Bdellovibrio bacteriovorus HD100: one gene and its partner. Each later gene encodes a partner of the first gene's protein in a complex. Links are inferred from orthologs where the notes say so. Each region holds a gene or a part of one and is shown on either strand. Other genes may lie near its edges. The genes, in order: dnaB and dnaG.

The links.
Region 2: the proteins of dnaB (region 1) and dnaG are in contact, whole or in part, in a crystal structure (PDB 2R6A), measured with the Geobacillus stearothermophilus proteins. The link is inferred for Bdellovibrio bacteriovorus HD100 from one-to-one orthologs. Residues at the interface, in WP_033016901.1 of Geobacillus stearothermophilus: Ser13, Glu15, Ala16, Gln18, Glu91, Leu92, Asp94, Ala95, Val96, Pro97, Thr98, Ala99, Ala100, Asn101, Tyr104, Tyr105, Ile108; in WP_049624496.1 of Geobacillus stearothermophilus: Lys456, Leu457, Leu458, Pro459, Ala460, Asn463, Ala464, Leu467, Leu535, Leu536, Ile537, Ala538, Gln544, Glu545, Asp548, Tyr549, His552.

Annotation. Positions count from the first base shown.
Region 1 is NC_005363.1:23,452-39,634, forward strand. Bases 9,315-12,183 are described here. They hold dnaB (replicative DNA helicase), read right to left. Parts: upstream 11,523-12,183; coding sequence 10,107-11,522; downstream 9,315-10,106. Other genes in these bases: BD_RS00170 (SDR family oxidoreductase), read right to left, coding at 9,315-10,092; BD_RS00180 (helix-turn-helix domain-containing protein), read right to left, coding at 11,625-11,864; BD_RS00185 (radical SAM protein), read right to left, coding at 11,960-12,183. Outside these bases: BD_RS00115 (fumarate reductase/succinate dehydrogenase flavoprotein subunit), read left to right, coding at 1-887; BD_RS00120 (succinate dehydrogenase/fumarate reductase iron-sulfur subunit), read left to right, coding at 898-1,686; BD_RS00125 (hypothetical protein), read left to right, coding at 1,987-2,238; BD_RS00130 (S8 family serine peptidase), read left to right, coding at 2,449-4,092; BD_RS00135 (alpha/beta fold hydrolase), read right to left, coding at 4,162-5,046; BD_RS00140 (FHA domain-containing protein), read right to left, coding at 5,058-5,747; rpsF (30S ribosomal protein S6), read left to right, coding at 5,896-6,354; BD_RS00150 (DUF2232 domain-containing protein), read left to right, coding at 6,374-7,264; rplI (50S ribosomal protein L9), read left to right, coding at 7,281-7,724; BD_RS00160 (S1 family peptidase), read left to right, coding at 7,896-8,771; BD_RS00165 (hypothetical protein), read right to left, coding at 8,848-9,051; more of BD_RS00170, read right to left, coding at 9,166-9,314; more of BD_RS00185, read right to left, coding at 12,184-12,598; BD_RS00190 (DNA translocase FtsK), read left to right, coding at 12,691-15,084; BD_RS00195 (hypothetical protein), read left to right, coding at 15,157-15,729; BD_RS00200 (tetratricopeptide repeat protein), read left to right, coding at 15,733-16,183. UniProt on the Escherichia coli protein: The main replicative DNA helicase, it participates in initiation and elongation during chromosome replication. Travels ahead of the DNA replisome, separating dsDNA into templates for DNA synthesis.
Region 2 is NC_005363.1:220,558-228,560, forward strand. The notes cover bases 5,053-8,003. They hold dnaG (DNA primase), read left to right. Parts: upstream 5,053-5,569; coding sequence 5,570-7,438; downstream 7,439-8,003. Other genes in these bases: BD_RS01100 (GatB/YqeY domain-containing protein), read left to right, coding at 5,109-5,555; rpoD (RNA polymerase sigma factor RpoD), read left to right, coding at 7,453-8,003. In the rest of the region: BD_RS01070 (gamma-glutamyl-gamma-aminobutyrate hydrolase family protein), read left to right, coding at 1-332; BD_RS01075 (DEAD/DEAH box helicase), read right to left, coding at 347-1,864; tRNA adenosine(34) deaminase TadA, read right to left, coding at 1,915-2,856; BD_RS01085 (TerC family protein), read right to left, coding at 2,856-3,608; BD_RS01090 (hypothetical protein), read right to left, coding at 3,650-4,642; rpsU (30S ribosomal protein S21), read left to right, coding at 4,822-5,016. UniProt on the Escherichia coli protein: RNA polymerase that catalyzes the synthesis of short RNA molecules used as primers for DNA polymerase during DNA replication.

The DNA of each region.
Region 1 (16,183 bases):
ACGAAGGCCGTGGCGTGAATGAAACCGGCAAAGCTGTGTATCTTGATTTCGCGGACGCGATCAAGCGTCTGGGTGAAGACAAGATCTCCGAGCGTTACGGAAATCTGTTTGAAATGTACGACAAAATCACCGGCCAGAATCCGTACAAACAGCCGATGATGATTTACCCGGCTCCTCACTACACCATGGGTGGTCTGTGGGTGGACTACAATCTGGAATCTACGATTCCAGGTCTGTTCGTTGCGGGTGAAGCGAACTTCTCTGACCACGGTGCCAACCGCTTGGGTGCGTCTGCACTGATGCAGGGTCTGGCGGATGGTTACTTCGTACTGCCGTTCACTTTGGGGAACTACCTGGGTGGAACCAAACTTGAAAAAGTGGCGACCACGAATGAAGCCTTCAAAGCGGCTGAACACGGCGTGAAGGAAGAAATCAAAAAAATGATGAACATCAAAGGGGCCCGCACAGTGGACAGCTTCCACAAAGAGCTGGGCAACGTGATGTGGGAATACTGCGGTATGGGTCGTAACGAAGCCGGCTTGAAGAAGGCCCTTCAGGAAATCCCAAAAATCCGCGAAGAGTTCTGGAACAACGTGCGTATTCCGGGTGATGCAAATTACCTCAACGTCGAGCTTGAAAAAGCAGGACGTGTGGCGGACTTCCTGGAGCTGGGTGAGTTGATGTGCCGTGATGCCCTGGAGCGCCAGGAATCCTGCGGCGGTCATTACCGTGAAGAGTATCAGGTGGATGGCGAAGCCAAACGTGATGACGAGAAGTTCTGTCACGTGGCTGCTTGGGAATACACTGGCGAAAACAAACCGTCCGTGCGTCACCAGGAAGAGCTGAAATTCGAAAACGTACACCTAGCAACTCGTAGCTATAAATAAGAGGCGTAGCATGTCTGGAAAAAATATTAATCTGACTTTGAAAGTTTGGAGACAAAAAGGCCCGAAAGACCAGGGGGCCTTTGCAGAGTATCAGGCCAAGAACGTTTCTGAAGACGCTTCTTTCCTGGAAATGCTGGATGCTGTGAACGAAGAGCTGGTTGCAAAAGGTGATGAGCCTATCGCCTTTGACCACGACTGCCGTGAAGGTATCTGTGGTACTTGTGGTTTTGTGATCGACGGTGAAGCCCACGGTCCGATGAAATCCACAACTGTGTGTCAGCTGCACATGCGTAATTTCAACGACGGTGCGGTTCTGACAATTGAGCCTTTCCGTGCAAAAGCCTTCCCGATGATCAAGGACTTGATGGTGGACAGATCCGCTTTGGATCGTATCATCTCTTCCGGTGGTTATATCTCTGCGAACACCGGTAACGCGGTTGACGCCAATGCGATTCTGGTTCCGAAGGCCGATGCGGATGAGGCGATGTCTTCTGCAACGTGCATCGGTTGTGGCGCATGTGTGGCGGCTTGTAAGAACGCCTCTGCGGCCCTGTTCACTTCCGCGAAGATCTCTCACATGGCACTGCTTCCGCAGGGTCAGGTTGAAAGAAAAGAACGCGCCATGCGCATGGTGGGTGCGATGGATGCAGAAGGCTTCGGTGCCTGCACCACAACAGGTGCGTGCGAAGCAGCCTGCCCGAAAGAAATCCAGCTGACCAACATCAGCCGCATGAACCGCGAATTCTTCGTGGCCAACGTCACCAAACGTGAAAAACACAAAGACGGCGGCGCCGGCTAAATCTTCAAAGGGAGTCTTCGGACTCCCTTTTTTATTTCCAAAAGGTGCCTGGTGACTTTTTACACCTACGGCGCGTTAAGTCCCCCTAAACACGGCTATTCTGTTTAGACTTCTGCTTGTTAATTCGCTCACTTAAGGTAAATGACGCTGTGTAGGTGTAAAAAATCACCAGGCACCTTTAACCTTTAAATTCTGCATCATGGGTCTGTCTTATTGAGAGACATCTTTGAATCAATTCATCTTCGAATACTTCTAAAGCTTGTTCAGCAAACTTCCGAAACTAGACCAAGGATTGGGCTTATGAAGAAGATTGATCAACTGATGGCAGAACTGGGCTTTAACAAAAACGCACCCGACAGTGTGAAAGAAGCCTTTATTAAACACCTCATCAAAGCTTCAACAGGAGTCAGCGTGCCGACTCCTTCTGAGAAAAAAGAGATGGCGGCAAACCCTGAACGCATTGTTCAGTTTAAAACCCCTCAACAACTCAGTTTTGATTTTGTTGAGGACGCAACACCTAGACCAAAGACCAGCAAGAAAGCCGTGTCTTAGTCGAGAGCCCGGTGGAAATCCCTGCTCACCACTGGACTTTCGTCTGGAAACAACTGGACTTTGAGCCAAAATTTTTAAGAAATCTAACCACAATCGAAAGATAGATAACCAGCCCCCTTTCACATTGGTACCATTTTGGAACTAGGAAACGTCTGGGAAAATTTTTCCCCTTCGCTTTCTGGAAAATCACCCAATGAAGGAGAGGATCATATGAAAGGGCTTATCGGAAGAGCCTCCAAGGCAGCCATCTTCGGTTTGCTGATCACAGGATTGAACGCGTTTGCAGCAACGCCGGAATCCGTACCTGGTGAATTCATCGTAAAATTCAAGGACGAAGCCGTCGCAGTTTCTTCCATGAAAGAGCTGAGCCAGGATCTGGGTTCTTACATTAAAGATGTAATCCCTGGTCAAAACATCGTCGTGATCAAACGCCCGGTGTTTGAAATCCAATCCAACGTGATGAAATCCCTGGCGATGAATCCCAACGTGGACATCGTTGAGCCGAACTTCATCTATAGAATCAATAAAACTCCCAACGATCCAATGCTGGGTCAATTGTGGGGCATGATCAACACTGGTCAGGCTGATTCCCAAAAACGTGAGGGCATTGCCGGCATCGACATTGGTGCGGAACAAGCTTGGGATATCACGACGGGTTCCAAAGATGTTGTTGTTGCCGTAATCGACACGGGTATCAACTACAACCATCCGGATCTGAAATCCAATCTTTGGACGAACGATGCAGAACTAAATGGTAAAGCGGGTGTTGATGACGACGGCAACGGCATCATCGATGACATTTACGGTGCAAACTTTGTAACAGCGGCGAAACCAACCGGCAATCCATTGGATGATCACGGTCACGGTTCTCACTGCTCTGGTACCATCGGTGCTTCCGGTGACGATGGCAAAGGTCTTGTGGGCGTGGCTTGGAATGTTCGCATCATGGGTGTGAAATTCCTTTCTGCGAGCGGTTCCGGTTCTTTGGACGGCGCTTTGAAAGCCATTGATTACGCAACTTCCAAGGGTGCAAAAATCCTTTCCAACTCCTGGGGTGGCGGTGGTTACTCTGAGACTTTGAAACAAGCGATCGAAAGATCCAACGCTGCAGGTACTTTGTTTGTGGCGGCTGCGGGGAATGAATCCAACAACAACGATTCCAACCCGACTTACCCTGCAACTTACGATGTGCCAAACGTGTTGTCTGTCGCAGCTATCGACAACCGCGGTCAGATCGCCTCCTTCTCGAACTATGGTAAAACCAAAGTTCACGTGGGCGCTCCGGGTGTGAACATCGTTTCCTCCATCACAGGTGCGGGTTACGATTCCTGGTCTGGTACTTCCATGGCGACACCTCACGTGTCTGGTATGGCCGTTCTTCTGGCAACAGCAGAGCCGAATCTGACAGGTATCGAGATGAAAGAAAGAATTATCGCGACTTCCAAGCCTCTGGCGGGTCTTCGTGGTAAATCCAAAGGTGGTTTGGCAAATGCTTACACCATGCTGACAAACACCCTGCCACAGCCGGATCCAAACGATCCCGTAAACTGGCAGACTGTGGATGTGGCTCACTCCACTCCGCACCCTTACACCAACAAATCCAACCTGGTGTATGAAGTTTCTGTACCGGGCGCAAAGCAGATCTCTGTCTATTTCTCCAAGTTCGACACTGAGAGAGACTATGACAAAGTGGAGCTTTACGATGCCAATGGCAAACTTGTCGGCACCATGAGCGGCAAGAACGATGAAACATTCTCTCCGGTGATTGATGGTGAGTATGTGAAGATCGTCTTCACTTCCGATGATTCAGTTAACAGATACGGTTTCGATATCACTAAAGCGGCGTGGAGATAATAAGCCCCACTGGTGATTGAAAAAGCAAAAGCCACTCTGGAAATGAGTGGCTTTTTTATTTTCTAAGATTCAGATCTTATTTTCTTTCACATCCAGCAGGAATTTTTCGATTTTCAGATTGGTGTAATCCGGGAAATCCAGCTGAGTGCAGTGGGACCCGTAAGGCACCAGGACAAATTCCGAGTGTTTGATCTTTTCTTTGAAGTGGTATTGAAAGCGGATCGGCGTGACCATGTCTTTTTCGCCGGAAATAATCAGCACGGGCACTTCGATTTTTTCCAGCACCGGTTCGCCGTCGTACTTCATCAGCTCTTCAAACAGTCTCAGGAACACTTCCAGATTCATGCGGGCCACGCCACGGGCATAGACCTCGATGTCTTTGAAGTGGGTGACTTTCAGATTGAATCCGCCGGCCAGGGCCGCGATGTACATCGACATCGGGTTATCCACTGCCAGTTTCCACAGAGTATTCCACACGTCCGGCTGACTTTCGTATTGCGACTTCACAAAATAGAAGAACGGTTCCACGACATCCAGACCGAACATGCCCTTGATCGGATTTTTCGCAAAGCCGTTGATAAAGACCATCGACAAAAACAGCTCGGACTTTTTTTCGTACAGATCCAGCAACAGAGGCGCGCCAAAGCTGTGCCCAGCAAAGTGGGCCTTGCGGATATTTAAGTGCGCCATAAGCCCGATAATGTCTTTGGAAAGGGCTTCCACAGTCAGTTGACTGACGTCGGCCACGGGACAGGACTTTTGATGCCCGCGCAGATCAAAACTGATGACCTGGTATTTTTTGGAGAAGTATTCAATCTGGTGATGCCAGTGATTCAGCAGACAGGCGATGCCATACACCAACACCAGGGGCTCGCCCTCGCCGCGCACTTCGTAGTAAATCGGAGTGCCGTCGAAGCTTTCAAAGCTGCCGGTGGTTTTGGGTGTGGTCTGCATGATGCCTTCCTCTAGATGTAGGTGACTTTAATAAGGGTGTTCCCCACAGAAATCAAATCCCCATCTTTTAACATTTCGGCATCTACGGATTTATTGTTAAGTGTGACCCGGCCAGGTGCTTTAATTTTTATTTCGACCATGCCCGGTCCAGAGTGCAGCTCGAAGGCCTCTTTGGGGGCCTCATCATCCAAAAGCTCAATATCCAGGCAGTCGGCGCCGGCCTTGCGGGGGCCGTACCCTAAAATAATTTCCTCATCGGTTTGGATGCCTTGAATGAACTGTAGACGCAGCGCAGGACTAAAGCTTTGCAGGGTGATGGGTGTGGATTTCTTAGGGGCTTCCAGTCCCCCCAGGCGGTCTTGTAAGATACTGCGCCAGGTGATCAGGCGGCTGAAGTCCAAGGCGAGTTCTTCTTCAACGGTCACGACTTTGAACTGGGTCCTACCAAGCTCGAAGATAACCCCCGGTAATAAGGCCACTTTTTTCACACGGCGGCCGTTGATATGGATCCCGTTGGAGGATTCCAGATCCTGCAGAACGAATTGCCCCTTCCCGTCCACCGCAAACTGGGCGTGGGTGCTGGAGACTTTTCCGTCCTTGATGATGATGTCGGCCTTGGATCGACCCAGGGTCAAACCCTCTTCTACCTTGAAGCGGGAACCTTCGTTGGGACCGTCCATAATCTCAATAAATGTGACCATTTACACATTCTAGGGCTGGTTTCTTGGGGATTCAATTGCCTATTCCTTGTGCTTGGGCCAAAGCCGTGCTAAACCCGTAAAACATTTTAAAAAGTCATCCTTGCTCCCGCACACAGAGGTGGGGGCTATAAACCGAAAGGATAGTTCAATGGAAACTACTACAACGAAAAAACCTTACGAGGTTGTCGTTCTTATGCACCCGGATGCTTCTTTGGAAGAGCAAAAAGATCTTTTCAAGAAGAACAAAGCCACGATTGAATCCTACAAAGGTTCCATCAACTCTTTGGAAACTTGGGGCAAAAGAACTTTGGCAACTCCAATTGGTAAGCTGAAAAAAGCTATCTACTTCCACTCTACATTCGAAGCAGATACTCAAGCTATTGCAGAGCTTGAAAGAACTATGCGTATCAACGACAAAGTTCTTCGCTTTATGCACACTCGCTTGGATGAGCGCACTTCATTGGGCAAATTCATGGAAGGCTTCAAAAAAGGTCTTGCTGAATCTGCTGCTCGTGAAAAAGAACGTGAAGCAAAAGCTGCTGCCCGTAAAGCTGCATTTGCTGCTGCTAAAGCAGAGCGTTCTGAGCGTTACGACAAAGGCGAATAATTTAGAAAAGGCGTAAGCCATGAAGAAGACGGCGACCCCACAGAAGTTCATCACAATTTCATCACTCTCGATTTTGTTGTCGATGCTCACTGTGGTCATGGGCGCCCCTCTTCTTCGTGTATTACGCAAGACTTACGGCCCCGTCGCCTTTTGGATTTTGGGGATCGTGGTCACAGGAGCAGCGTGGCTCCTGAACGCTCAACCTCTCGCTCTGTTTCTAGGCTCTGTTTGGATGACTTTAGGCGCCTATATGGAAATGGAACAACGAGGACTTGGGTGGTGGATTTCGGGACTGCTGAGTGTCTCTGTGGGATCTGTGGCCGCTGGCCTGGGTATCCTGGGGGCTTTCAAAAGAAACGGCATCAACACGTATGCTGAAGTTCAGGGACTGGTGGAAAAGTTCGCACAGAAAGTTCAGGAAATGAATCCCGCTGTGAAAATGGATCCGGGTGTTCTGATGCAGCAGGTTCCCTCAGCCGTGGTTATCATTTTGGTTTTAGCCCTGGGTTTGGGACTTATTTTTGAGAGAAGGGTTTTTTCGTGGCTCAATTTGCCCCGCGAGAAAATTGCCTCTCAGCTCAAGTTGTTGGAATATCGTTTGCCCGATTATTTTATTTGGGTGGCGATGACAGCCTTCCTTCTGACAATGGTGAGTTTTGGCGGTAAGGCCATTGCTATCCTCGCAGTTAATATACTGAACGTCGCAATCGTTCTTTATTTCTTTCAGGGGCTGGCGGTGTTGGAGGTATTTCTGAATTCGATGAGAGCAGGATTGTTCATTCGGGTTCTGACGTACATAATCTTGGTCGGTCAGTTATTGCCGATTCTGGCAGTGGTTGGCTTGATCGATTACTGGGTTGATTTCAGAGCGCGTCTTCGCAAGATGAAGACACCGTCTGAAAACAGCTAAAAACTATGGAGATCACATGAAAGTTATTCTTCAAAAAGACGTTAAAGATGTAGGTCGTGTTGGTGAGTTGGTGAACGTTTCTGAAGGTTTCGCGAGAAACTTCCTGTTCCCACGTAAACTGGCTGCAGAAGCTACTGAAAAACGCGTAAAAGAGTACGAGCACTTGCAACGTGTAGCTGAAGCGAAAAAGAAAAAAGCTTTGGCAGAGAGACAAGAACTTCTTAACAAAATCAACGGCACGACAGTTACATTCAAACTGGCTGCTGGTGACACTGATAAATTGTTCGGTACTGTAACAACTACAGACATCTCTAAAGAACTTCAGAAAATGGGTCACTCTATTGACCGTCGTGACATCCACTTGGAAGAGCCAATCAAAGTATTGGGTCAGCACAAAGCGGTTGTTCGTTATGCTGAAGGCATGGAAGCTAAGATCCAGATCGCTGTTGAGCGCGCGTAAGCCGCATTACAGGCTTCTGATTATTGAAGTTTCATTTAAAGGGACCCCACAAGGGTCCCTTTTCTTTTTATCCATAAGACTTTTTTATGGACCACATTTGAAAAATTGTATTGCACTGGTGCCATTTTGGGTGTTTAACGGCCTCACCTTTTGGGGAAGGTAGGGGGCGACATGAAACTGATCAACGTATCTAAAGCATTGGTTCTGACGACGACGGTTCTGGCAGGTTTGGTGGCATGTTCACCGGCTTCTCAAAATGCGGTTAACACTCAAGGCACAAGCATTATCGGCGGTGAGCCGGTAGAGACTTCGGACTCCATCGCAAAGACCACAGTGGCTATTATCGCTTCTGTACAAACTCACGACGGTCAGGAAGGTTCCTTCATCTGCACGGGCTCCCTGCTTAAAAACAACATGGTTTTGACGGCTGGTCACTGCGTTCCGGTTGTGGGCGACGAATACAAAGAAGTGGCTATCTATATTATCTTCAACACTGACATCAACAAGATGGAAAGAACAGATGTTCGCCTGGTGACGGATGCGGTTGTTCATGAAGACTACGGCAAAATGGGCGAGCAAGGTGAAGACGCCAACGACGTGGCTGTATTGAAGTTCGCGGGCAACATGGCTCCGGGCTACAAAGTGGCGAAGTTCCTGTCTGACGAATCCCTGTTGGTTCCAGGCACGAAAGTGACTTTGGCGGGTTACGGTCTGATCGAAACAGATGGCGTTAACACAAAATCTGACGACCGTCTTCGTAAAGTGGACGTCGAGATCGTTGAATCCTTCGGTAAAACTGAAATCCTTTTGGATCAGTCTCAAGGCAAAGGCGCTTGCCACGGTGACTCCGGTGGTCCGGCGTTCCTGGAAATCAAAGGTCAGCAGTACGTTTGGGGTATCACCAGCCGTGGTGCCGGTAAAGACGGTAAAGATGACTGCTCTCTGGTGAGCGTTTACACGAAAGTGAAATCTCAAGCTGACTTCATCAACGGTGCGATGAAGACTTTGCAAAAAAGAGCAAAACAAACAGCAGTCGCGGCGAAGTAAATCCCGCTATCAGTTTGAAAACAGAAAAGCCACACTGAGACAGTGTGGCTTTTTTCGTTTCAAGGGGGCGAGATGCTTATGCGCTTTCGGCGCCGTCCTCGACGTGCATTTCCAGGAAGACCATCTGCAGGTATTCCGCCATCACCTCACGCAGTTCTTCCAGCGTCAGGCTGTCGGGGTTTTTCCCGTGCTTTTCAAGTAAACTGTTGAATTCTCTTTCGACAGGGTCCTGTGGCAGTCCAGTTGCCGCAACCACTGTCTTCGCTAGATTATTTCCCATGATCAGCCTCCATGCTTTTCAAAGGTCTCTATATTGAAGACGACTTCAGTCCATCAAGAGGTTAACGGGAACTCAACCCCAAAGCCCCAAACAAGTCCAAGGTCCAGTTCGGCCTTAGGATCGTCTGTGGGTGTGCTCTTTGGCCCAATGCCGCGCCCCTGGCAGGCACCAGTACAGGAACGGCAAAAGCACCCGGCGAGGCAGCAAACGACGGATGTAATAGAACACCGTCGCATCCAGGGTGGCTGGAATCCAGAGTGGCGGGTTTTCGGTTTTCATCGTGTGCAGGATCTGTTTGGCGACTTTTTCCGGAGTGGTCAGCGACATGTTCATCATCTTTTCCACAAACGGAGTCATGTTCTTATAAAAATCGCAATACGGTCCACTCCAGTTGCGCGCTGGATCCGAGTTCTGGGTGTGATAGACGTTTTTGTGGGAAGGACTGTGAATAAAGCCGGGTTGCACCAGCGAGATCGTCACACCAAACGGGCGCATTTCGTACCATAAGGCCTCGGAAGCGCCTTCCAGTGCGAATTTCGAAGCCGAATACGAAGACATCGTCGGCATCGCCAGCATCCCGCTGACCGAAGACACGTTGATGATCTTTCCCCTGCCCGTTTCGCGCATGTGCGGAAGGCACAGACGAATCAAACCCATGGGCCCGAAATAGTTGGTGGCCATTTGCAGCTCTTCATCTTTTTCGGTCATGTGTTCAACCACCGCGCGGTAAGAAATGCCGGCGTTGTTGATCAGTATGTCGATGCCACCCCAGACTTTGCTGACTTCGTTCACCAGCTGAATACGGTCGGCTTCCGAGGTCACATCCAGCGGACGAATCAGCAGGCGTTCGTCTTCCAGAAATTCGTCGCGAAGTTTATCCAGACTTTTTTCCCGCGCGGTCAGCACCAGGCGATATTCAGGATGCCGGCGCAAAAGATGCGCAACGGCCAGGCCGATACCGGCGGAACATCCCGTGACCAGAACGACAGGTTTGAATTCTTGCTTGTGCTTGCGACGGAAGAAATAAAAAAGGGGCCCCATAGGACCCCATTATGTTAGACCGTTGAACCCGGTGCAAAGTTTTTAGGTCTGCCGCCCGGCATTGGTGGGGGCGCCTGTGGTGGAGGCAGTGGACTCACCGGGCTGCCTTCAGGATCTGCATCGCGGAATCTATTGTACTGGGCATCGAAGCGCATTTTTACAGGGCCGGTGGCACCGTTACGCTGTTTACCCACGATCACTTCGGCGTGACCTTGTTTGTCCGGATTTTCTTTGTCGTAGTAGTCATCACGATAAAGCATCATGATAACGTCGGCATCCTGCTCGATGGATCCGGATTCCCGCAGGTCAGAAAGCATAGGTTTTTTCTCGGTACGTCCCTCAACCCCACGATTCAGCTGGGCTAGTGCGATCACTGGAATCTGCAATTCCTTGGCGATGGCTTTCAGGGATTTGGAGATTTCGGCAACCTCTTGCTCACGAGACTGCATCTTTTGTTTCATGCTCATCAACTGCAAGTAGTCGATCATGATCAGATCAAGACCGTGTTCAGCTTTCAGACGACGGGCACGGGAACGGATCTCAAACGGCGATACACCCGGTGTATCATCGATGAAGATGGAAGCTTCAGAAAGCGCACTGGCGGCGTTGATCAGTTTCGGCCATGCAGAATCCTGGATACGGCCGTTACGGATTTCACTCATGCTGACTTTGGATTCAGCAGACAACATACGCATCATCATGGACTCTTTACCCATCTCCAGGGAGAAGTAAGCAACAGTCTTCTTCAGACGAAGCGCCACGTGCTGGGCGATATTCAGAGAGAACGCGGTTTTACCCATCGACGGACGAGCGGCGATGATCGTCATCTCACCCGCGTGCAGACCCGCAGTCATTTCATCCAGTTTCTTGAAACCAGTGGCAAGACCGGTGATCTCCGCTTTATTTTTGTAAAGCTCTTCGATTTTCTGGATGGAAGCTTTAACGATCTCCATAGAGCCCACCAGGCCCGTTTTGGCTTTGGTATCACCAATTTTGAAGATCTCGGATTCGGCCTGATCGACGAAGGATTCCACGTCCACGAAATCCTGATCGTAGGCTTTTTCAATCAACGATGAGTTGATGGAAATAAGACGGCGCAAAGTCGCCTTGTCTTTCACGATTTTCGCGTGAGTGGAAATGTTCGCAGAAGAAATGGTTTTATCCAGAAGGCTGATCAGATACTCAGGACCGCCGGCAACGTCCATGTGTCCCTGGGACTGCAGAACGTTGGTCACGGTGATGATATCGATGGGCTGGCCTTTGGCGTGCAAATCTTTGATGGCTTCGTAGATTTTCTGGTGACCAGGCTTGTAGAAGTCATCGGCCATCAGGACGTCACCGACCTGATCGAGAGCTTCGCGATCTAGCATCAAACCGCCCAGTATGGACTGTTCGGCATCAAGATTTTGTGGTGGAATTCGCGTACTCATTGAACCCCTCTAGAGTGGCGAAAATTAATAGAACTCAAAATTTGCGGGCCTCGTGCGTGGTGGTGGTTCTAGGTGGCCCGCTGATGCAAGACTTGAACGATACTAGTTCATTTTCTTTACACGAATCTTATAGTTGTCAATTTTCTTCTTAAGGGTGTTGCGGTTGATGCCCAGCATTTGCGCGGTTTTCACCTGGTTGCCGTTATAGGCACGCAAAGCCAGTTCAAGAAGAGGTTTTTCAACTTGTTCCAGAACCACATTGTACAAACCGTTCAATTCAACTTGTGCTTCTTTTTGCTGGGCAAAAAGAACTTCTAGTTTGCTTTTAACTAGTTTCTCCAAGCTTACAGATTGAAGGTTAGCGACAAAAAGATTATCGGAACTGTTTAGGTTCGGCGTCATGGAACTCCCAAAATTTCAGACTGAATAGTTAGAGACTATACTCCGCGTGTTTCGGGATTCCAAATATACTTATGGAGCTGTAATTGCAACCTTGCTGATGAATTTTTCTGCAAAATTTTTTCTGCCAACCAGCGTTCAGACACTTGGCCGTATGATGGGCTGTATAAAACCACAAATTTTTCAAATAAATTATGTTGACGGCAGAATTCCTCAGACCATTCGAAATCTTTTTCTGAACAGATCACGAACTTGTATTCCGTGCTGGGAGTGGAAAAGCCGATGTTCTCCATCACAAATGAATCTGCAGCACCACTGTCAGGAGTTTTCACATCCAAAATAATTTTTACGCGAGGATCAACCATCTCAACACTTTTTGATCCACTTGTTTCCAAAGAAACCAAGTAGCCTTTGTCGCACAAAGTTTTCATCAAAGTGTGAACTTCTTTTTGCAACAGCGGTTCACCACCGGTGATGCAAACATTAGGTGCCTTATGAGAATCGATTTCGGCGATGATGGCTTCCAGAGTCTGCATCTCACCTTCGTAGTACGAATACTTGGTGTCGCAGTAAGTGCAGCGCAGGTTGCAGGCGGTCAGGCGCACGAACACCGTGGGGCAGCCCACATAGGTCGTTTCACCTTGAATACTATAGAAAATCTCATTTATTTTAAGCATTTGACTGGCTCTTTGTCGGGCATACCGGGGCTTAAGTCAAGGAAGGCCCCGGGGAGCATGACTAACTGCTGGGAATTTCGTAAATTTTTTAAATGAACCAATTCCTTAAAAAGTTTCGACAGGACGTCATTTCAATAGGCTTTTTAGGCTTGGGGCTTTTCCTCGCCCTGGCCCTTGTTAGCTACAACCCTATGGACCCTTCCCTAAATTCCATGGGACAGGGCCTAAGATCCACAAATTACTGCGGAATTGTCGGAAGCTTCCTGGCGGATATGCTGTATCAGGCGATGGGCCTGGCGGCCTGGGTTGTGGTGGCCTGTTTTGGCAAAATCGCCTATGCCAGCTTCAAGGGTGAATCCCTGAACCTAAAAAACATTCGTTTTGTCTGGGCTTTGCTGCTGATCGTGAACGTGGCGGCTTTGTTCAGTCTGTATCTGCCCAACACCAAGATCTTCCAGGGGCAGATCTATCTGGGGGGCCTTTTGGGTTTGGGCGTGTCCCAGGCGCTGATGCAGGCGTTTAACTCCGTGGGTGTGCAGGTGATTTTGTGGTCTTTGATGGCCGTGCTGGTGGTGTTCTATTCCGAACGCACGCTGCAGGAACTGGCAGAGATTCCCCAGGGTCTTTTTGCTGACATGAAAAAGAAAAAGTTCACCGACAAAATTGCGGCGTTCTTTTCTGGCATGTTCGTGAAGGAAGAAAAAACCAAGAAGTCCAAGAAAGACGAAAAAGCCAAAGCGGCGATCTTCCCTCTTTCCGATAAAAAATTCGTAGAAAAAGCATCTGAAGAAGAGGAAGAGGACGAGGAGCTGGAAGAGCTTCTGGCCGCGGCCGAAGAAGAGGATGAAGAAGAAGTCGAAGAAGACGAGGAAGAATCCGACGACGATGAAGAGGAAGAAGTTCCTGCTGTTCGTCTGGCGCAAAAACGCAAAGTCGTGATGAAAGCCAAGCCTCCGCGTCGTATTGAAAACTGGGATATGCCGAAATTGGCGTTGTTGGAAGATCCTCCAGCATCCCGAATCAAGATCGACAAGGCCGAGATTCAGCGCAAGGCCGATTCACTGGTTGAAAAATTGAAGAACTTCTCCATCGAAGGCAGCATCCAGGACGCCAAACCCGGCCCGCTGGTCACGATGTATGAATTTAAACCCAATGCCGATGTGAAGATCTCAAAAATCTCAGAACTGGAAGACGATCTGTCTTTGGCATTGTCTTCAGAATCCGTGCGTGTGGTGGGTCACATCCCGGGCACTGATGTTGTGGGTATTGAAACCGCGAACTTAAAGCGTGAAACCGTTTATTACAAAGACTTGATCGCGGAAGACACCTTCTGGAGCGAAGATCTGGCACTGCCGATGGCCGTGGGCCGTGCGGTGGATGGGGAACCAAAAGTTGTGGATCTGAGAAAGATGCCGCACTTGCTGATCGCCGGGACGACGGGTTCTGGTAAGTCCGTGTTCGTGGGCTCGATCATCACGGGTCTGTTGTTCAGACACTCACCGAAAACGCTGCGTTTGGTGCTGATTGACCCGAAAATGGTCGACTTAGCACCATTCTCGACCGTTCCGCATCTGGTGCTTCCGCATGTGACCGAGCCGAAGAAGGCTGCGACTGCGCTGAAGTGGGCGGTGCGTGAGATGGAAAAACGTTATAAGTCCCTGTCGAAATTCGGTGTGGGTAAAATTGAAGCCTTCAACGAAAAGACCGGCAATCTTTCCAAGGCCGACGTGGAAGAGCACGAAAAGATCAATCAGGATCTGGAAGAAGGCAAAGCGAAGCTGGATCAGTACTATTACCAGCCACTGCCTTATATCGTGATCGTGGTGGATGAGTTGGCCGACTTGATGATCGTTGAAAAACAAAACATTGAAGAGCCGATCCAGCGTCTGACGCAAAAAGCCCGTGCCTGCGGAATCCATTTGATTCTGGCGACACAGTCTCCGCGTAAAGACGTTGTGACCGGTTTGATTAAAACGAACATCCCAGGCCGAGTGGCTTTGAAAGTGGCGTCCAAGATGGATTCCCGTATCATCATCGATGACTCGGGCGCTGAACGTCTGCTGCCAAACGGGGATATGCTGTTCCAGGCGCCGGGTGTGGGAAAACCAACTCGTCACCATGGTCCTTATTTGTCAGACGCCGAAATCGGCAATGTCGTGAAACACTGGGCATCGCAGGCAGAGCCGGAATACGATCCACTGGCGATGAAAGCCCTGGATGGATTTGCTGGCGGTGATGGCGGCGAAGCTGGTGGCGGCGACGGCGGCGGCTTTGGTGAAGAAGAGTATGATGAAAGATACGACGAGATTCTGTCTTGGGCTTCTGAGCAGAAAGAAATCTCTGCGTCTTTAATTCAGCGCAAATTCAGACTCGGTTATCCGCGTGCCGCCCGCATGATTGAGATCTTCGAAAAAGAAGGTGTTGTGGGGCCAGCGAATGGCAGCAAGCCGCGTCAAGTTCTTGTGAGTAGTTACAGAGAACAATAAATAGAGTCTTGACTGCACCACCCTTGGTCGTGGTCTCATTAGGAGACCATATAACCATTCAAGGAGGAATTTATGTTCAAGGCTCTTATTGCGGCCCTAGGTTTGGCGTTCTCTGTTAATGCAGTTGCAGCACCATCTATCACGGAAGTAGTAGTTCAGGCTCAAATGCCTGGTATTCTGGAACAGGCTCAAACAACTGGTTTGGACTGGAAAGTTGGCGACAGAGCTGACTACAGCATCGACATGGGCTTCATCAAAGGCTCCATGATCACGTCTGTAGCTTCTATCGGCGCTGATGGCATCTGGATGAATCAGGATATGGATCTTGGTTTTGCTGGTAAGCAAAAAATGGAAATGCTGATCGATCCAAACACTGGCGAAACCAAAAAATTGCTGGTGAACGGTAAAGAACAACAAATCCCTAAACAAGACATCGAAGTTATCGAAGTTAAAGAAGCGCGCATCACAGTTCCTGCTGGAACTTTCGATTGCATCCACGCTCGTCTTAAAAACAAAGAAGACAACTCTGAAATCAACGCTTGGATCAATCCACAGCTGATTCCAATGTCTGGTTTGTTGAAACAAGTTGCTCCAAGCCAATTCGGCCAAGTGACTGTAGCTTTGAAATCATTCCAGAAGAAATAATTCATGAGAATGACAGTGATGAGAGCCGCCTTAACAGCGGCTCTTTCCTTTTTGACCCTGCCCGCTTTTTCTCAGACAAAACTTCCCAAGTCTGAGACCTACAAAGATATTATCGAAAAAGCCTACAATTTGAGTCTGCAGCGTGACCGCACCCAGGCGCTCAATATTCTTTCTGCCGCGATTCAAAGAGAAACCCGTCCCCAGGCGGTGGCTGAGCTGAAAAAAACCGTCAGCGAAGTTTCCAATATCTTTTTCAGCGACAAGTCCCAGCAGCTCTATGAAACCGGCGTGTCGTTGCGCAAGGCCGATGTGAATCAGGCTTTGGATAAGGTGTCGGAAGCTGCACGCATCGAACCTGACAACTTTCCGATCGTGATTGAAATGGCGAGGCTGATGATTGCCAAGGGCGACTGCAAGGCCGGCCTTGAGACTGTAAGAAAGCAGCTTTTGGTGG
Region 2 (8,003 bases), 190 kb from region 1 along the record:
AGCTTTATGAAAAGCTCACGCATCGGGTGGAGATCACTCCGGGCGGAATGCTTCAAAAGATGTATACCGAAGGCGGAGAGATTGTTTCGATCCACCATCAGGGTGTGAAGAAGCTGGGGAGCGGTTTGCGAGTCGAAGCGACTTCCGAAGACGGTCTGGTGGAGGCGTTTAGCTCCACTCAGGACGGCTTCTTTGTGGGGGTGCAGTGGCACCCGGAATTTCATATCGATGAAGAGGAAAGATTCCTGTCATCAGAACCCTTGGTGAAAAAGTTCCTGGAGGCCTGCAAAGGCCCCCGAGTCCAACCGTCAGAAAAAATTCTGGGTCTGTAATCTATTGCTGAAACTTAGTCCTTGTTGCGCAGACGGCTCCAGAAGCTGCGCTTCTTGGGAGCGTGCTCACTTTTGCCAGCAGACTTGCCTTCACTTTTGTGAGCAGGTTTGTGAGCCGGTTTTGCGTGCGCAGGTTTGCTGTGAGTTTTGTGGGAAGCGGCACCTTCAGATTTGTGCTCGGATTTAGTATGAGTCTTGCCACCATGATCAGGCTTATTGCCGCCCTGAGGTTTGCCTCCCGCTTTCTTTCCGCCATGACCGCCTTGAGGGGCGCCACCGCCTTGACGTCTTGGCCCGCCACCGCGATTTTTAGCCTTATTCTGCAGGCGCTGGCCTTCCAGAATCGCTTTGGCTTTACCCACGGTCATCACCGGAGCGTTGGCAATTTCGGTGGAATGGAACGGATGATCTTCGACCACAGTGACTTTCGTGCGTGTGGTTTTTTCAATCGCAAACAGGAAGGATCTTTCTTCAGCAGTGCAGAAGGAAATAGAAATACCGGTAGCGCCTGCGCGCGCGGTTCTTCCGATACGGTGAACGTAGGATTCCGGAATGTGCGGAAGCTCCAGGTTGATCACGTGAGTAATGCCGTCGATATCAATACCACGGGCGGCGATGTCAGTCGCTACCAACACACGCACATCGCCGTTTTTGAATTCTTCCAGCGCACGCTGACGCTGGTTCTGGGATTTGTCGCCGTGAATGCCGGCGGCCGCAACGCCCGCCTTCGTCAGTCGGTCAACGACGCGGTTGGCGCCGTATTTCATCTGCACAAATACCAGCACTTTGGACAAAGATTCGTCTTTCAGAATGTGCAGCAATAGATCCAGCTTCTGAGGTTTGTCTACGAACATCACACGCTGTTCAACTTTTTCAGCCGTTGAAGAAACCGGAGTCACTTCCACTTTTTTCGGATTCACCAGAATCCTGTTGGCCAAAGTCTGAATCTCGTGTGGCATGGTTGCAGAGAAGAACAGGTTGTGACGTTTTTGCGGAAGCAGGGGCAGGATCTTTTTAATATCCTGCATGAAGCCCATGTCCAGCATGCGGTCGGCTTCATCCAGTACAAAGATTTCCACGCGATCCAGCTTCAGGTGCTTTTGTCCGTGCAGGTCCATCAGGCGGCCCGGAGTCGCAATCAGAATGTCCACGCCACCTTGCAGGGCGCGCACTTGGGGATTTTGTCCCACGCCGCCGAAGATCACAGCGTGTTTCATGTTCAGGTGTTTGCTGTAAGCCTCGATGTTTTCGTGAATCTGAATCGCCAGCTCGCGGGTCGGAGTCAAAATCAGGCAACGCGGGGATTTCGGTTCGATCTTGCGTGTGTGTTTGGAAAGGTTTTGCAGGATCGGCAAAGAAAACGCCGCAGTTTTCCCGGTGCCGGTCTGGGCGATGCCCAATAGGTCGTGCCCTTCAAGAATAACAGGGATCGCTGCCAACTGAATCGGGGTTGGAGTTTCGTATCCTGCTTCTTTAAGTGAAAATTGAAGAGGGGCAATCAAAGGAAGGTCGGTAAATTTAGTCGTCGTCATGTGACGGAACTTCTACAGGTCAGGGGGAGGTCTGTAAACCTCTATCTTTCCTAAGGTTTTTTGGCAGATCTGGCTGCATGCTTTTGAGCGGTTTTGAGTAGTTTTTGCACGGCCCAGAGGATGTCTTTGTTGTAGCCAAACACTTTGGCGGCGTCTTTGGCTGGCAGCCAGTCCACGCCCTTGTGATAAGAGGCATCTTCAATTTTGCCCGCCGGAATCCATTTTTGATCCAGAACACCGACATAAAACACCGTACGGCAGGCGTGAACTTTGCCATCCCAAGGAAAATCATAAACACGTTCAAAGGCGGAATCCTCTAAGATCCGGACCTTGTAGCCGGTTTCTTCCAGGCATTCACGGGCGGCGGTGGTTGCGGGGGATTCACCTTTTTCAACGGCTCCGCCCGGCAGGAAGAAATAAGGCACTTGCGCCCTGGGATCCACGGCGTGGAACCCCAGCACTTTTCCTTCGTGCAGAACCACAACGCTGGCGCGGTCGCGGAAGACCTTCTGTGCTTTTTCGGATTTCTTTTCGTCGCGACGGCCTTTGAAAAAGTCCTGCAAAAGTTCACTGCAGTCGTCTTCAAGAATGCCGGAGCTGACCTCCACCTGATGATTCAGGCGGGGGTCTTTCAGGATATGATAAAGACTTTCAACCGCACCGGCTTTGACGTCTTTTGCGCCATAAACCACTCGTGCAATGCGCGACTGCTGAATGGCGCCCGCACACATCACACAAGGCTCTAAAGTCACATACAAAGTACAATCACTTAAGCGCCAGCTGCCGCGCTTTTGCGAAGCTTTATGCAAAGCCAAAAGCTCGGCGTGTCCCAAGGGGGATTGCTGACGTTCGCGGGTGTTGATCGCGTAAGAGATCATCCCTTCCGGTCCCACAACGATGGCGGCCACAGGCACCTCTTCACGCTCGGCCGCTTTGCGGGCCAGCGCCAGTGCTTTGCGCATCCATTTTTCGTCGTGGGCAGGGGTGTTCACTATTTTGTTTCCTCAGCGATTCTTTCACGCAGTTTCACTGGCTCAGAAGGCTTCTTGCGGCGCATGCGAATGTTCAGCATTTCCACGCCGACAGAGAACGCCATCGCGAAGTAAACATAACCTTTCGGGATGTGAACTTCCAAAGCTTCCACGATCAGGGTGAAGCCGATCATCAGAAGGAAACTCAACGCCAGAATCTTAAGTGACGGGTGCGAATCCACGAAGCTGCTGATGGATTTCGCTGACACGATCATCACGATGGCAGAAAGCACCACGGCCGCGATCATCACAGAGATTTCGCTTACCATGCCGACAGCGGTGATGACGGAATCCAGAGAGAAAACGATGTCCAAAAGCAGGATCTGCACGATCACCGCATTAAAGGAGTGTGCCACCGGACTGGACTGGGAGCCCTCCACGCCTTCCAGCTTGTGGTTGATTTCCATGGTGGATTTCACAATCAGGAACAGACCGCCCAGAAGCAGAATCAAATCGCGGCCGGAGATTTCCTGGCCGAAGACTTCAAACATGGGTGCTGTCAGACCGATAATCCAGGATAAAGAGAACAGCAGGATCACTCGTGTGACCACCGCCAAGCCCAAGCCCATCACGCGGGCTTTGTCCTGTTGTTCTTTGGGAAGTTTCCCGGCAAGAATTGAGATAAAGATAACGTTGTCGATGCCCAGAACCAGTTCAAGGGCAAACAAAGTGAAGAACGCGATCCAGATTTGCGGATTCGCTAGCATTTCCATCATAAAGGGGAACTCCTGTTGTTGTTCCCCCAATTTATAAACTATTTCAAAGGTGTTGGGTATTTCAGATCGCGGTTCAGGAAGTCCTGCATCCAGATTTTTTTCATCCCCAGGCCGTCCCATTTCTTTTTAAGGTCATAGGTCGCAAACGGGGTTTGAATCTGATACTCAAAGTCCGCATGTTCGGCCATCACATGGAACGTCAAACTTTCGGCAAAGTCTTCCCAGGGGCTGACTGCCGCATAGGTGGTAATAAAGTCAGTAGGTGCCAATTGGTGATAGAAGTCTTCCATGTCGGCCACACCCAGCTGTTCTTTGCAGTCATAAAAGCAGAGCTTTGACCACAGTGGAAACATTTGATCGGCCTTGGGTTTTTCTGCGGTTTCCCAGCTTAAAGCCGTCCATGATCCGGGCTCGGGGCTATTGGCGCGATTGGCGAAATCCAAAATGTGGCCCAGCTCATGTACGATCACATAATGAAGTGCTGACAGCGATGACGGCAGAACAATGCTGGTGCGGGGCCCCTCTGGTAAATGCACAAATGGCGGAGCCTTCAGGCCGAAGGCCTTTTGTTCTTTCCATCCCAGCACGGAGGTGGCGTCGTAGTTTTGTTCCACCAAAGTGCGGCGAATGCCCATGAACGAACCTTGTGGTTCACGGTTGGCATCCCAGGTCAGCACGCCGGCATAACCCAGAACCTCGGTGTCGTTTTCGATAAAGAGCACGGTCATGCTGCAGAAGGTTTGTTGCAGTTTTGCCGGCAGCACATCATAGATGCGTTCAATTGCCGGGGCCATGGATTCACTGCCAGGCTGGCAGCTGCGGGACTCCTTTGGATCCTGAATCGGGTTCACAATGCAGGTGATTTCCTTCAGGCGGGCACGGCAATCGGTGGGTGCGGCCTGCTGAGATTGGATGCCTGCTGCCTTGGAAAAGCGCAGTTCATTGGGCTTAAGGACATAGAACGCTTCCCAAGCATAGGCTTGGCTGGTTCCGACGAACAACAGTAATATCAGATAGATAAGTGCTTTCATGGGGTCCCCTCTGTTGCATTTGTCCCATCCGATTTCGGCCTGTTCAATAAAAAAGCACCGGCCCGAGAATAATATACCGCGTCAGGACCCCAGAACTTGCCCCTTTTGTGCCGCTTTGTTATACACTCTTTCTCTCAAATTCATAATTCCACTCAGAAGGGAAGGTGATTGTCGTGGCAATGGTTAAGATCAAAGACGGTGAGTCTTTTGAATCTGCGTTCAGAAAATTCAAAAAGTCTTGCGAAAAAGCAGGTATTCTTTCTGAAGTTAAAAAACGCGAAAACTTTGAAAAACCTTCTGTAAGACTTAAAAAGAAGTCTATCGCCGCTCGTAAGCGCGCTGTAAAAAAATCCAGAAAAGGTTGGAACGACTAGTTCCCTTTTTGAAAGTTTGTTTTTTCAAGAGGCGACCACTGGTCGCCTCTGTTTTATGACCGAATCCTCTCTTAAGTCCTTTTGGAGGCACTATGGAAATCAGAGACAAAATCTCCGCTGACGTTAAAGCTGCCATGATCGCAAAAGAATCCGCTAAATTGGGAGCTCTTCGTATGCTCCAGGCTGCGATCAAAAACCGTGAAATCGACATGAGACCGGATCCCATCACTGCTGATGAAGTGATGAACGTGATCAAAAAGCTAGTAAAACAGCGCAAAGAATCCATCGAACAATTCCAGACAGCCGGTCGTACAGATCTTGTTGATCAGGAAACCGCGGAACTGAAAGTGCTGGAAGTTTATCTGCCAGCGCAAATGGGCCGTGATCAAATTGAAGCTCTTGTTACCGAAGTAATTGCAGCATTGGGTGCTAAAACCGTGAAGGACATGGGTCCTGTGATGAAAGAAGTCATCGCGAAATCCGGCGGCGCCGCAGACAACAAAGTAGTGAGCGAAGTTATTAAATCCAAGCTTTCCTAATTTGTTGGAGATACATGCGATTTTCACAAGACTTTATCGAGAAGGTGCAAGAGGCCAACAACCTCGTTGACATCATCTCTCAGTACACTCAGTTGAAACCTAGTGGTAGCGGCCTTATGGGCCGCTGTCCGTTTCCTGATCACGCTGAAAAAACGGCGTCTTTCTCCGTTTCTGAAACCAAACAGGTCTATCACTGTTTCGGTTGTCACAAGAGTGGCAACCTGTTTTCGTTTTTGCGCGACTATCAGGGTATGAGTTTCCCTGAGGCGGTGGAATATCTTGCCGGAAGAGCCAGCATCCCGATGCCAGCTCCGGACAAGGAAGATGCTCAGCGCGACCAGGCCAGCGACAAAAAGAAGTTGTTGTTAAAAGTAAACAAGCTCGCTGCTGATTATTTTTCAGAGCAACTTAAGCGTGCTCCTCACGATCATCCGGTGAAGAAGTATATCGCCAGCCGGGGGCTGTCCCAGGAAGTGATCGAAACTTTCGGCGTGGGTTATGCCCTGCCGGAATGGGACGGGCTGGAGCAATACCTGCTAAGCAAAAATGTGCCGATGGCGCTGGCCGAAGAAGCCCGCCTGGTGAAGGCCCGCAACAACAAGTCCGGACACTTTGATATTTTCCGTGACCGCTTGATGTTCCCGATTCTTTCCGCGATGGGTGAACCCATTGCCTTCGGGGGCCGTTATTTAGAGAAAAAAGAAAACGAACCCAAATACCTGAACTCTCCAGAGACCCCGGTCTTTGTGAAAGGGAAGGTGTTGTACGGACTGTCGCAGACAGCCCGCTACATCCGCAGCGAGGATCTGGCCCTTATAGTAGAAGGGTATATGGATCTGGTGTCCCTGTATCAAGCCGGCATTCGCAATGTCGTGGCGACGATGGGAACCGCGCTGACGCCGGACCACGGGAAAATGCTGAAGCGCATGACCAAGAACGTGGTGGCCCTGTTTGACGGGGACAATGCCGGGATGGAAGCGGCCGAGCGCAGTTTGCCGATCCTGCTGGCGGCGGATCTTTATCCAAAGGGGCTGACGCTGCCGAATGGAATGGATCCCGATGATTATGTGAAGAAATACGGATCTGAGGCCCTGAAAGTCGAGCTGGAACGCGCTCCGGACCTGTTTGTGATGATTTTGGCCCGTTGGATGGAAGGTTATCGCGGTGACGCCTCTGAAAAGGTGAAGCTCGCGGATAAGTTGAAGCCTCTGTTTGAGTCCATCCCGGATCTGCGTTTAAGGGACCTGTATTTGGCCGAGGCGGCCCAGAAAATGAACGTAGGCCTTCCTTGGTTGCGTCAGGCTGTGGGAATACAGGGCAGTGGTCCTGTAAATTCACAAAATCGCCCCGCAATGACTAGGACGGTGCAGCCAAACCCGAACATGGGCTCGGCTAACCAGAAACCCCCGCAAGAAGTGTCCTCTAGTGTAGAGGGCGGCAAAATCAGTCTGCAGGGGGCCTCTAAAGCGGAGCTGATGCTGTTGGGATTGGTACTCAAAAGTCGTGCCAATTTCGATCAATTTGTGAATGAAAATCTGCTCGAGAGTGTGGCCCACGAAGGTGTGAAAAAGATCCTCGAAAAAGCCACGGATGTGTATAGACAAGATCTCAGTAAGTTTGATAAATTGACCAGTCTGCTTGTCTCTTACGTCGATCAGCCTGAATATTTATTCCAAGTGAGCCCAGCGAATGAGGGCGATCCAGGGTACGACGAAGAGGCAGAAACGAAACTCCTGCGCGATTGCTTTAAGCGCGTAAAAGAAAATTTCCTGCGCGATCAAGCAAAGCGCTTAGCACGTGATCTTAAAAACGAACCTAGTTCGGATAAGTTGGAACAGATTATGAATATTCAGAGAAACCGAATCTCTCTGAATAAAGGGTAAAAGGCGGGGTATTGATGAAACCGAACCTACCAAATAAACAAGAGAAAGAGCCTGTGAAGGTTCTTTCTTTGCAGGAACAGGAAACTCTGATTAAAGAAGAAATCCAGAGATTCCTGAAGCTTGCAAAGGAGAAGGGTGCACTGACCATTGAGGAAATCAATGAGCTCCTTCCCCCTGAAATTGTCGCTCCATCTGTGCTGGACTCGTTCATGCAGGGCCTTGAGGCCGGTGGTGTAGTAATTTCAGACTTGTCTGAAAGTTCGAAAGAGGAAGAGGGCGAAGGCGCCTTCCTGGAAAACGTCGATTCTGAAGACGAAGAAATTGATGATGAAGAAAAAGCGGAAAGTGAAGACGTTAAGGGTAACGACCCTGTACGCCTTTACCTGCGCAAAATGGGAAGCGTTTCCCTGCTGACCCGTGAAGGGGAAGTGGAAATTGCCCGTCGTATTGAAAAAGGGGAGCGCGAGATCGTTCGTGCGATCCTTTTGTCCCCTCTGGGTACCTACGAGATCATCCAGCTTGGTAAGCGCCTTGATGAAGGCCGTATCAAAGTTAAATCGATCTT